Linked DNA regions of Pseudoduganella dura. The protein of the gene in region 3 interacts with the protein of the main gene of each other region in a pairwise test. Links are inferred from orthologs where the notes say so. Each region holds a gene or a part of one and is shown on either strand. Other genes may lie near its edges.

Evidence for each region.
Region 1: the proteins of GJV26_RS20415 (region 3) and dnaQ interact in binary tests that used the Escherichia coli proteins (3 or more experiments, as listed by UniProt). The link is inferred for Pseudoduganella dura from one-to-one orthologs.
Region 2: the proteins of GJV26_RS20415 (region 3) and dnaN interact in binary tests that used the Escherichia coli proteins (3 or more experiments, as listed by UniProt). The link is inferred for Pseudoduganella dura from one-to-one orthologs.

What each region holds. Positions count from the first base shown.
Region 1 is NZ_WNWM01000002.1:6,626,737-6,630,075, forward strand. What follows is about bases 585-3,339. They hold dnaQ (DNA polymerase III subunit epsilon), read right to left. Parts: upstream 2,434-3,339; coding sequence 1,735-2,433; downstream 585-1,734. Other genes in these bases: GJV26_RS28575 (right-handed parallel beta-helix repeat-containing protein), read left to right, coding at 585-1,445; rnhA (ribonuclease HI), read right to left, coding at 2,576-3,016; GJV26_RS28595 (class I SAM-dependent methyltransferase), read right to left, coding at 3,009-3,339. Also shown: GJV26_RS28570 (NosD domain-containing protein), read left to right, coding at 1-297; more of GJV26_RS28575, read left to right, coding at 294-584. UniProt on the Escherichia coli protein: DNA polymerase III is a complex, multichain enzyme responsible for most of the replicative synthesis in bacteria. The epsilon subunit contain the editing function and is a proofreading 3'-5' exonuclease.
Region 2 is NZ_WNWM01000002.1:3,429,663-3,433,104, reverse strand. Bases 1-2,858 are described here. They hold dnaN (DNA polymerase III subunit beta), read left to right. Parts: upstream 1-805; coding sequence 806-1,912; downstream 1,913-2,858. Other genes in these bases: gyrB (DNA topoisomerase (ATP-hydrolyzing) subunit B), read left to right, coding at 1,960-2,858; dnaA (chromosomal replication initiator protein DnaA), read left to right, coding at 1-640. In the rest of the region: more of gyrB, read left to right, coding at 2,859-3,442. UniProt on the Escherichia coli protein: Confers DNA tethering and processivity to DNA polymerases and other proteins. Acts as a clamp, forming a ring around DNA (a reaction catalyzed by the clamp-loading complex) which diffuses in an ATP-independent manner freely and bidirectionally along dsDNA.
Region 3 is NZ_WNWM01000002.1:4,672,751-4,677,672, forward strand. What follows is about bases 668-4,421. They hold GJV26_RS20415 (error-prone DNA polymerase), read left to right. Parts: upstream 668-1,032; coding sequence 1,033-4,221; downstream 4,222-4,421. Other genes in these bases: GJV26_RS20410 (TonB-dependent receptor plug domain-containing protein), read right to left, coding at 668-808; GJV26_RS20420 (hypothetical protein), read left to right, coding at 4,271-4,421. In the rest of the region: more of GJV26_RS20410, read right to left, coding at 1-667; more of GJV26_RS20420, read left to right, coding at 4,422-4,711; GJV26_RS20425 (GNAT family N-acetyltransferase), read left to right, coding at 4,796-4,922. UniProt on the Escherichia coli protein: DNA polymerase III is a complex, multichain enzyme responsible for most of the replicative synthesis in bacteria. This DNA polymerase also exhibits 3' to 5' exonuclease activity. The alpha chain is the DNA polymerase catalytic subunit.

The DNA.
Region 1 (3,339 bases), 2.0 Mb from region 3 along the record:
GACGCCAAGGCCAGCAGCGGGCCGCCCGTTGCGCTGCTCAGCTATGGCCCTTCCGCGCGCATCGAGCGCAATACTTTGCGCCTGCATGACCTCACGCCAGGATCGAACGGCTATGCGATCTATCTGCGTTCCGCCGATGGCACGGTCGCCGAGGGCAATACCGTGCGCGTGGATGACACGCCCACCGGCACGATTGGTGTCGGGCTGAGCAACAGCAAAGGCGTCTCGTTGCGACGGAACCGGTTCGATACGGAAAAATCCACTGAGCTCGACGGGAGCAGCAGCATGCAGCAATGAATCCGAAGCGTTGGAAAATCGAATCGATTCAGTGGCAGAAGACTGCGCCCGGGCCAGCGGTAGAGGCCAATCGGAACGCCAACCTCAAGAACATTTACCCGGCTGGCTACACTGCGCGACCCAACGATGAACAGAAATCCACGATGAATTCAAAGCATGCTATCGGCGTCGCAGCGATCCTGCTAATTACAGTGATGCCGCGCGTCAGCGCCGAGGAGATCGGCGGCGGGCAACTGGTGTGGCTTTTGCTGAGCGAAGGTATCAAGCAGCAGTTAAGGCCTCGTTCGGCGACAAGCGGTCAGGATACGCAATCGGCGCCCGCGGTGGCGCCAGCGCAGAAAGGGCCGAACGAGTGCGAAGTACTGCAGTGGGACCTTAAAGCGTTCCGCATGCCTTCGCTGGGCATCTCTCGCCCTGGAAAATATTGCCTTGATCAGGATTATGAGGTCGAATGCTCGATTTTTAGTCATGGCTGCAGTGGCGAACTGATCCATATCCGCGCTAGTAATGTCGATCTGGATTTCCGTGGCCACACGCTGCGCGTGTCAGGGGCACGCGGTTATGGTGGCGTCTGGGGATTGGGTCAGAATATCCGGGTTCATAATGGTCGTATCGAAGGGGCCGGCGCTGGGATCATATTAGCGAACCGGGGCAGCTCTCCCCTGCGGGCTTTCCCTAGCATGCCCCCTAATTCGGATGACTTTTTTACCAATACAGGATTCGTGGTGGAGCACATGGAATTCAGTGACGTCAACAGCGCGGTTATGGTCTCCGGCAGCGGGAATCAGATCCGCGATAACAAGATAAGCGCCACTCTCCATAGCACGAGCAGTGCCAAAACATCTTTCGCGCTGCTCAGCTACGGCCCATCCGCGCGTATCGAGCGCAATACTTTCCGCTTGCATGACCTCACGCCAGGATCGAACGGCTATGCGATATACCTGCGCTCCGCCGATGGCTCGATCGTCGAGGGCAATACCGTGCGTGTGGATGACACGCCCTCCGGCACGATTGGCGTCGGGTTGAGCAACAGTAAGGACATCTCGTTGCGGCGAAACCGGATCGATACGGAAAAATCCACCGAACTCGATGGGCGTAGCAGCCTGCAGTCGACAAATTTGAACAACATCGAACGCAAGGACGAATAATCCGGCTTCGAAAAGCCTCGGTTCAGGCCCGCCCTGCCGCCCGGACATCAAGGTCAATGCGGTACAACAAGCACCCCAAGCCGAGCCTTCTGAATGTGCGGTGCCCATAACAAAAAAGGCCTGCAACCGAATGTTGCAAGCCTTTTCTATCACAGCGAATCCTGGTGGGAAGTGCAAGTTTCGAACTTGCGACCCCTGCAGTGTGAATGCAGTGCTCTACCCCTGAGCTAACCTCCCAACGAAGCATTATTATAGGTGCGGCATTGATACACGTCAAGGCACTGTTGAGTCACGCAGCAGTGCGCCAGACGCACGTGCCCTTCACCGCCTTGTCCAGGCCGTTGAGCAGCTCCTCGTGTGCGGCCGCTTCGCTGTCCGTTGCCCGGACGACGATAATTTCGGCCAGCGCCACCTGCTCCAGGTTCAGGCCGCCGCCAACCGCTTCTTCCTCGACATCCATGCCCAGGCTGTTTTGGCCGCGCGTCATCGACAGATAGACGTCGGCCAGCAGTTCGGCATCGAGCAATGCGCCGTGCAGCTTGCGGTGCGCGTTTGAAATGCCGTAGAAATCGCACAGCGCATCGAGCGAGTTGCGCTTGCCCGGACGCAGCTCCTTGGCCTGCACGAGCGTGTCGATCACGCCGCCGATATGCTCGTCGAACGGCGGCAGGTTCAGCGCGCGGAACTCGTGATTCAGGAAGCCCAGGTCGAACGGCGCGTTGTGGATGATGACTTCGGCGCCCTGGATGTATTCCCGCAGTTCGTCCGCGATCTCGCGGAAGCGCGGCTTATCGGCGAGGAATTCCGTGGTGAGGCCGTGCACCGCCAGCGCGCCCTCTTCCGAATCGCGGTCAGGATTGATATAGCGGTGGAAATTATTGCCGGTCAGCTTGCGGTCGACCAGTTCGACGCAACCGATTTCAATGACGCGGTTGCCCAGCTTGGGATTGATACCGGTGGTTTCGGTATCGAGAACGACTTGACGCATGGTAGATGAGGCTTTTCAGGAACAGCCGCGCAGTATAGATGATCTCTGCACCACGCGGCGAAACGGGCTGCCGATGGCAACCCGCGGGATTTTTTCGCTTGTATTTCGTTAATATTCCGCCCGATTTACGGCCGTGGTTCGCTTATTTGCCGCGCACCGCATCGACGCCGCGGTTCGCCAGCATGTCGGCCCGCTCGTTGCCGGGATGGCCGTTATGGCCGCGCACCCAGCGCCAGTCGACCTTGTGCACCGATTGCGCGGTGTCGAGCGCCTGCCACAGGTCGGCGTTTTTCACCGGTTCCTTCGCCGCCGTTTTCCAGCCACGCGCCTTCCAGCCATGGATCCATTCGCTGATGCCCTTCTGCACGTACTGGCTGTCCGTATGCAGCGTGACTTCGCAGGGCCGCTTCAGCGCGTTCAGCGATTCGATGACGGCCTGCAGCTCCATCCGGTTGTTGGTGGTGTTCAGCGCGCCGCCGAACAGTTCTTTTTGCGCTTCGCCCGCCACCATCAGCGCGCCCCAGCCGCCGGTGCCGGGGTTGCCCTTGCACGCGCCGTCCGTGAAAATCTCGACTTTATCCATGTTCCCTGTGTTTGTTCGTTGCAGGCACCGCCACCGGCGATTTGGCCTTCTTCTTGCTCCAGGCTGGCCCGATCAGCCGCATGCCCTTGACGCGCTTGATCGCCTGGACGACATACACGGCGCCGAAATACGGCCACCAGCGTTCGCCCGCGCGATCCATGAATGCGTAGCGCGCCAGCCAGCGCTCGGTGCGGCAGGCAGGCGCATAACAGCCGAAGTGGCTGTGGCTCACGCTCATGTTCAGCAATTTTAACCAGTCTTTCATGCGCGGCATAGAAATGAGCTCGGCGCGCGGCAGGTAGCGCGTGCCCGTGACCCTGCCC
Region 2 (3,442 bases), 1.2 Mb from region 3 along the record:
GGCGCTGATCGCCGCGAAGAAGCAGATCATCATCACGTCGGACACGTATCCGAAAGAGATCACGGGCATGGACGACCGCCTGATCTCGCGCTTTGACTCCGGCCTCACGGTGGCGATCGAGCCGCCGGAGCTGGAAATGCGCGTGGCGATCCTGCTGAAGAAAGCCAAGTCGGAAGGCGTGACGCTGTCCGACGACGTGGCGTTCTTCGTGGCCAAGCACCTGCGCTCGAACGTGCGCGAGCTGGAAGGCGCACTGCGCAAGATCCTGGCTTACTCGCGCTTCCACGGCAAGGACATTTCGATCGATATCGTCAAGGAAGCGCTGAAAGACCTGCTCTCCGTGCAGAACCGCCAGATCAGCGTGGAAAACATCCAGAAGACGGTGGCGGACTTCTTCAACATCAAGGTCGCGGACATGTATTCCAAGCGCCGCCCTGCCAACATCGCGCGGCCACGCCAGATCGCGATGTACCTGGCCAAGGAGCTGACGCAGAAGAGCCTGCCGGAAATCGGCGAGCTGTTCGGCGGCCGCGATCACACCACGGTGCTGCACGCCGTGCGCAAGATCGCCCAGGACCGCACCAAGAACCCGGAGTGCAACCATGAATTGCACGTGCTGGAGCAGACGCTGAAAGGCTGATGGCTGCATTAACCCCAACAGCGGCTGCCGGGGTCTGACCCCGACGGGTCAGACCCCGGAAGTTTGCTTCTGGGGTTAATGACGTTCCTTCAACACTTTGCCATCCAGCTCAGCAACAATTAGCATTACAACTTATCGAGTTATTAATTTTTTTCGAGGATATCTATGCAACTGGTCAAAACCACCCGAGATACGCTTCTTCGGCCACTGCAGATCGTGAGCGGTATTGTCGAGCGTCGGCACACGATGCCGATTCTGGCCAATATCCTCATCCGCAAGGACGGCGAAGCGGTCTCGTTCCTGTCCACCGATACGGAAGTGCAGATCACCACCAACGCCAGCATCGGCTCCGGTGAGGAAGTGGCCGGCACCACGGTTGCCGCCCGCAAGCTGCTGGACATCCTGCGCGCACTGCCGGAATCGGGCGACGTGTCGCTGACGCTGGTGAACAAGCGCCTGACGGTGCAGAGCGGCAAATCGCGTTTCGCGCTGCAGACGCTGGCCGCCGAGGAATTTCCGACCGTACAGCAGGCGGAAACCTTCAACGCCTCGTTCACGCTGCCGCAAAAAACGCTGAAGCACCTGTTCAACATGGTGCATTTCTCGATGGCCCAGCAAGACATCCGCTATTACCTGAACGGCCTGCTGCTGGTGCTGGACGGCGAGAACGTGATCGCGGTCGCCACCGACGGCCACCGCCTCGCCTTCTGCCAGGTGAAGACGGAACAGGCGTTCGCGCGCCAGGAAGTGATCATTCCGCGCAAGACGATCATCGAGCTGCAGCGCCTGCTGGAAGAAAACGACGACCCCGTACAGCTGGATATCGCCGGCAACCAGGTGAAACTGGGCTTCACGGATATCGAACTGATCTCCAAGCTGGTCGAGGGCAAGTTTCCCGACTATACGCGCGTGATCCCGAAGGGCTACAAGAACGACTTCACGATCGGCCGCGATGAGCTGCTGCGCTCGCTGCAGCGCGCCGCCATCATGACCAGCGACAAGTTCAAGGGCGTGCGCTGCATCATCAGCCCGGGTTCGCTGAAGATCTCGTCCACCAACGCGGACCAGGAAGAAGCGGTCGAGGAACTGGAAATCGACTACGGCGGCGACAGCCTCGACATCGGTTTCAACGTCACGTACCTGCTGGACGTGCTGAACAACCTGAAGTGCGACCAGGTCAACGTGGCGCTGGGCGACAGCAATTCGTCCGCGCTGATCTCGATCCCGGACAATCCCGACTTCAAGTATGTCGTGATGCCGATGCGGATCTGATCATTCGCACAGTTGGAATCAACAGAAATTTATTGAGAAAGTAGTCCATGTCCGAACGCCCAAACCTAGTACCAGTGCAGGTCAACTCCGAAGATTACGGCGCCTCCTCGATCCAGATCCTGGAAGGCCTGGAAGCAGTTCGCAAGCGCCCCGGCATGTATATCGGTGACACCTCGGACGGCACCGGTCTGCACCACCTGGTATTCGAAGTGCTGGACAACTCGATCGACGAATCGCTGGCCGGCTACTGCACCGAGATCCACGTGACGATCCATTCGGACAACTCGATCTCGATCACCGACAACGGCCGCGGCATCCCGGTCGGTTTGAAGATGGACGACAAGCACGAACCGAAGCGCTCCGCCGCCGAGATCGTGCTGACCGAGCTGCACGCGGGCGGCAAGTTCGACCAGAACTCGTACAAGGTGTCCGGCGGCCTGCACGGCGTGGGTGTTTCGTGCGTCAACGCGCTGTCGAAGCTGCTGCGCGTGACCGTGCGCCGCGACGGCAAGGTGCACCAGATGGAATTCGTGCGCGGCGTGCCGCAGAACCGCGAGATCGAGATCCGCGACGGCGTGGCCGTTTCGCCGATCAAGGTGATCGGCGAAACCGATAAGCGCGGCACCGACGTGCACTTCTGGGCCGACGAAGAAATCTTCAGCCACGTGGAATTCCACTACGAGATCCTGGCCAAGCGCATTCGCGAACTCTCGTTCCTGAACAACGGCGTGAACATCAAGCTGTCCGACCAGCGCACCGGCAAGGATGAAACCTTCGCGTTCGAAGGCGGCACCCGCGGCTTCGTCGAGTACATCAACAAGGCCAAGACGGTGCTGCATCCGACCGTGTTCCAGGCCACGGGCGACCGCATGTCGGACCAGAACACGAACATCTCCGTGGATGTGTCGATGCAATGGAACGATGCCTTCAATGAACAGGTACTCTGCTTCACGAACAACATCCCGCAGCGCGACGGCGGTACCCACCTGACAGGCCTGCGCGCGGCGATGACGCGCGTGATCAACAAGTACATCGACGAGCACGACTTCGCCAAGAAGGCGAAAGTGGAAATCTCCGGCGACGACATGCGCGAAGGCCTGACCTGCGTGTTGTCCGTAAAGGTGCCGGAGCCGAAGTTCTCGTCGCAGACGAAAGACAAGCTGGTGTCCTCCGAAGTGCGCGGCCCGGTCGAGGAGATCGTGGCGAAGACGCTGACGGACTTCCTGATGGAGAAACCGCACGACGCCAAGATCATCTGCGGCAAGATCGTCGAAGCGGCGCGCGCCCGCGAAGCGGCCCGCAAGGCCCGCGACCTGACGCGCCGCAAGGGCGTGATGGATGGCCTGGGCCTGTCGTCGAAACTGGCCGACTGCCAGGAACGCGACCCGGCGCTGGCCGAACTGTACATCGTCGAGGGTGATTCCGCAGGCGGCTCCGCCAAGCAGGGCCGCGACCGCAAGTTCCAGGCGATCCTGCCGCTGCGCGGCAAGGTGCTGAACGTGGAAAAGGCGCGCTTCGAGAAGATGCTGT
Region 3 (4,922 bases):
ACCGGCCGGAGTTGTTGGCCACGCCGGTGGGGATCTCGCCGTTCACGTACAGCGTCTGGTTCTCGGTTTTCGAGTCGCCGATGATGCGCGGATTGTCCGGCTCGGAACGGTCGGAACGCCCGCGGTTCAGGTATTCGCCGGTGATGCCGACCACGCCGCCGCCCAGCGCGATGCCGCAGTAGGCCGAAGCGAGCCAGTTCTCGCCGTCGCCGGCCGAGTACTGGCCGTAGCCGGCGACCGCTTCGCAGCCGAGCGTTTTCTTCAGGCCGATGTCCATCACGCCGGCGATCGCGTCGGAGCCGTACTGGGCGGCTGCGCCGTCGCGCAGCACCTGCACGTCGCGGATCGCCAGCATCGGGATCGCGTTCAGGTCGGTGCCCGTGTTGCCGCGGTTGCGCGCGCCGAACAGGTTGACCAGCGACGACGAGTGGCGGCGCTTGCCGTTCACCAGCACCAGCGTCTGGTCCGAACCCAGGCCGCGCAGCGCGGCGGAATCGACCAGGTCGGCGCCGTCGGCACCCGACTGGCGGGTGGAATTGAACGACGGCGAGATGTTGGTCAGCGTCTGCGACAGGTCGAACTGGCCGCCTTTCTCGGCGGCGGCGGTCATCGGGATCACGTCGATCGGCACCACGGTATCGGTGGCGGAGCTGGTGGCGCGGCGCGAACCGACCACGCTCACGGTCTGCATCGGCTGCGATGCTGCCGCCGGCTGCCCTTGGGTGTCCTGCGCCAGCGCGGTATGGGAAAAGACAAGGGCGGAAGATCCGTACAGGGCGGACAGGACGGCAAGGCGTAGCGTGGACAAGGGCTTCTCCGGAACAGGTAAAGCGGCGATTTTATCGGCCTGTCAACGTTTGACCTAGCGGGCAGATTCATCAGTGTGACTATTTTGCACATAGTGCACGTTTAGTACCGTGCGTCGGCCAAATTCTGGTATGGAGGCTGCTTTCGCCACGGAGGATGACAAAACGGCCAGCCGGACCGGACGACGTATAATACTGGATATTCATACAGTATTATGGTGCCGCCATGTCCGCCACCCCGCCATCGAGCCTGCCGCACTATGCGGAACTGTTCTGCATGACGAACTTTTCGTTCCTGCAGGGCGCCTCGCATGCCGAGGAGCTGGTGGCGCGGGCGATACAGCTCGACTACACGGCGCTGGCGATCACGGACGAATGCTCGCTGGCCGGCGTGGTGCGCGCGCATGGCCGGGCGAAGGAGGCGAAGTGGTACCAGGAGGATCACAAGCAGGGCCAGCGCCTGCTGATCGGCAGCTGGTTCCGGCTAACCGGCCAGGGCGGCGGCGAGGCGTTGTCGCTGCTCGCCATCGCGAAGAACCGCGACGGCTACGGTAACCTGTCCGAGATGATCACGCTCGGCCGAACCCGGGCGGCCAAGGGCGAGTACCTGCTGCACGCAGACGACTTCGCGGCGCCGCCGCCCGATCGCGCGCACCTGCGCGGCCTGCCCGGTTGCCTGCTGGTGCTGCTGCCGGCATATCCCGTGTGGGAACCGGCGGACGTGGACCGGCTGCATGCGCAGGCGGCGTGGATGGCCGCCACGTTCGGTGAGCGCGCGTGGCTCGGCCTCACGCTGCTGCAGCGCGCGTTCGACGAAGGCCACCGGCAGAGCATCGAGGAAGTGGCGGCGCAGCACGGGCTGCCGGTCGTGGCGGCGGGGCAGGTCTGCATGCACGTGCGCTCGCGCAAGCCCTTGCACGATACGCTGTCCGCCATCCGCCTGGGCAAACCGGTGGCCGACTGCGGCTATGCGCTGGCGCAGAACGCCGAGCAGCACCTGCGCTCGCGCGTCCGGCTGGCCAACGTCTATCCGCGCGCGGCGCTGGCCGAAACGGTGCGCATCGCGCGGCAATGCACGTTCTCGCTGGACGAGCTGCGCTACGAATACCCGAGCGAGCTGATACCGGCAGGGCATACGCCTGCCTCGTACCTGCGCCAGGAAACCTACCTCGGCGCCCAGGCGCGCTACCCCGACGGCATTCCGGCCACGGTGCAGCGGCAGGTCGAGGAAGAGCTGGAGCTGGTTGCCGAACTGCGCTACGAATACTTTTTCCTCACCGTGTACGACATCGTGCGCTTCGCCCGCAAGCAGGAAATCCTGTGCCAGGGCCGCGGTTCGGCGGCCAACAGCGCCGTGTGCTACTGCCTCGGCATCACCGAGGTGAACCCGGTCGAGAGCACGCTGCTGATGGGCCGTTTCATTTCGCGCGAGCGCGACGAGCCGCCGGACATCGACGTGGACTTCGAACACCAGCGCCGCGAGGAGGTGATCCAGTACATCTACGCCAAGTACGGGCGCCACCGCGCCGCGCTGGCCGCCACCGTGATCTGCTACCGGCCCAAGAGCGCGCTGCGCGATGCCGGCAAGGCGCTCGGCGTGGACCTGGCCATCGTCGAGAAGGTGGCCAGGTCGCACCACTGGTTCGACAGCAAGCATGAGCTGCTGAACCGCTTCGCCGAATGCGGCCTCGATCCCGATGCGCCGCTGGCCAACCAGTGGGCCAGCCTGGCGCAGCGGATGCTGGGTTTTCCGCGCCACCTGTCGCAGCACGTGGGCGGCTTCGTCATCGCCCAGGACAAGCTGTCGCGCCTGGTGCCGATCGAGAACGCCACGATGAAGGACCGCAGCGTGATCCAGTGGGACAAGGACGACCTGGAGGAACTGGGCCTGCTGAAGGTGGACGTGCTGGCGCTGGGCATGCTGTCGGCATTGCGGCGCGCGCTGCACCTGATCGGCGTGCGCCGCGGCGAGCCGTTCCGCATGCAGGACATTCCCCGCGACGATGCCGCCACCTACGACATGATGTGCGAAGCCGATACGGTGGGCGTGTTCCAGATCGAGTCGCGGGCGCAGATGACGATGCTGCCGCGCCTGCGCCCGCGCCGCTTCTACGACCTGGTGATCGAGGTGGCGCTGGTGCGGCCGGGGCCGATCCAGGGCGGCATGGTGCACCCCTACCTGCAGCGCCGCCTCGACCCCACTTTGATCGACTACCCGGTGGGCCTGGAGGCAGCGCTGGAGCGCACGCTGGGCGTGCCGATCTTCCAGGAGCAGGTGATGCAGGTGGCGATGATCGCGGCCGGATTCTCGCAGGGCGAGGCGGACCAGCTGCGCCGCGCGATGGCGGCCTGGAAACGCAAGGGCGGCATGGACAAGTACCGCGGCCGCATCATCCAGGGCATGCTCGACCGCGACTATGACATCGAATTCGCCCACCGCATCTGCGAACAGATCCAGGGTTTCGGGGAATACGGTTTTCCCGAATCGCACGCGGCCAGCTTCGCGCTGCTGACCTACGTGAGTTCGTGGATCAAGTGCCACGAGCCGGCCGCGTTCCTGTGCGCGCTGCTCAACAGCCAGCCGATGGGATTCTACGGGCCGTCGCAACTGGTGCAGGATGCGAAACGCCACGGTGTCGAAGTGCGGCCGGTCGACATTACCGCGAGCGGCTGGGATTCCACGCTGGAGGAACGGGAAGAGGGCGACCAGCCCGCCGTGCGGTTGGGCATGTCGCTGCTGCGCGGCATGCGCTTCGAGGCGGCCGAGCGGATCGAGCAGGCGCGTGCGCTGCGGCCGTTCGCCGACGTGGCGGACCTGGCGCGGCGCGCGCAGCTCGACCGCCACGACCTGCAGGTGCTGGCCGCCGCCAATGCGCTGCGCGGCCTGGCCGGCCACCGCCGGCAGGCGCTGTGGGAAGCGGTGGGCGCGGTGCCGGACAAGGACCTGCTGCGGCCCACCCGGCCGCTGGAGGAAGCCCCGGTATTGCGCGCGCCGGGCGAAGGCGACGACATCATCGGCGACTACCGCTCGCACGGCCTGACGCTGGGCCGCCATCCGCTGGCGCTGCTGCGCCCGCAATTGCTGGAAAAGCGCTTCCTGCCGGCCGAGGTGCTGAACACGTTTGCCGACGGCCAGCTGGCGCGCGGCGCCGGCATCGTCACCGTGCGGCAGCGGCCCGGCACCGCGAAGGGCGTGCTGTTCATCACGATCGAGGATGAAACGGGCAACGTCAACGTGATCGTCCGGCCCGATCTGGTGGATGCATTCCGGCGCGAGGTGCTGGGCGCTTCGCTGCTGGGCGTGTACGGGGTCTGGCAGCAGGAGGGCATCGTGCGGCACCTGGTGGCCAAGCGGCTGGTCGACCTGTCGCCGCTGCTGGGGGAGCTGCCGACGTCCAGCCGGGACTTCTGTTGAGCGCCGATTGGGGTAGCATGGCAATCTCACCACCCACAGGAGGAATGTCATGAACCAGCCATTGCCGGATGAACGCGTGCTCACCTCGCTGCGCATCGAGGTTTCCCAGTATGGAAGCGGCAGCGAGGCAACGTTCACAATGGTGGACGAAGGCGGCGAAGCGCTGCCGGCGCAGGTAACGCTGCGCGAAGGGGAGCTGGAAAACCTGCACGAGGTGTTGTCGAAAATCGCCGCGCACGCCGCGCCCGCGGCGGGCGGCCTGCCGTTCGGGGGGCTGGAAGGCCCGCGTGTGATCCTCGGCTTCGATGACTATGTCACGCCGAATTTCCTCTTCTACAGCACCTTTGCGTATCCCTCCGGCGAAGGCGGCTACCAGCCGGTGACCGGCCGCGCGCTCGTCACCGATGCGTCGCTGGCGCGGCTCGTCGCGGGGCTGGGCCAGGTGAAGGATGCGGGGCAGGGCGTGGTCGACTGGACCGTGGCCGACTGATCCGGGGCCGGTGCCCGGGCACCGGCCGGCGTGCGGACCGGGCAGGGTATTTCTTCCGGCGGCCTTTGCTGGCAAAATGGCCCAATGGACAATCTGACAATACGACCCGCTACCGTTGCCGACGCGACCGCGATCGGTTCCCTCGTGCTGGACCTGCTGCCATACCTGACCGTGCACCCGCAAGGGCTGGGGGCCGAAAAATTCATCTCCA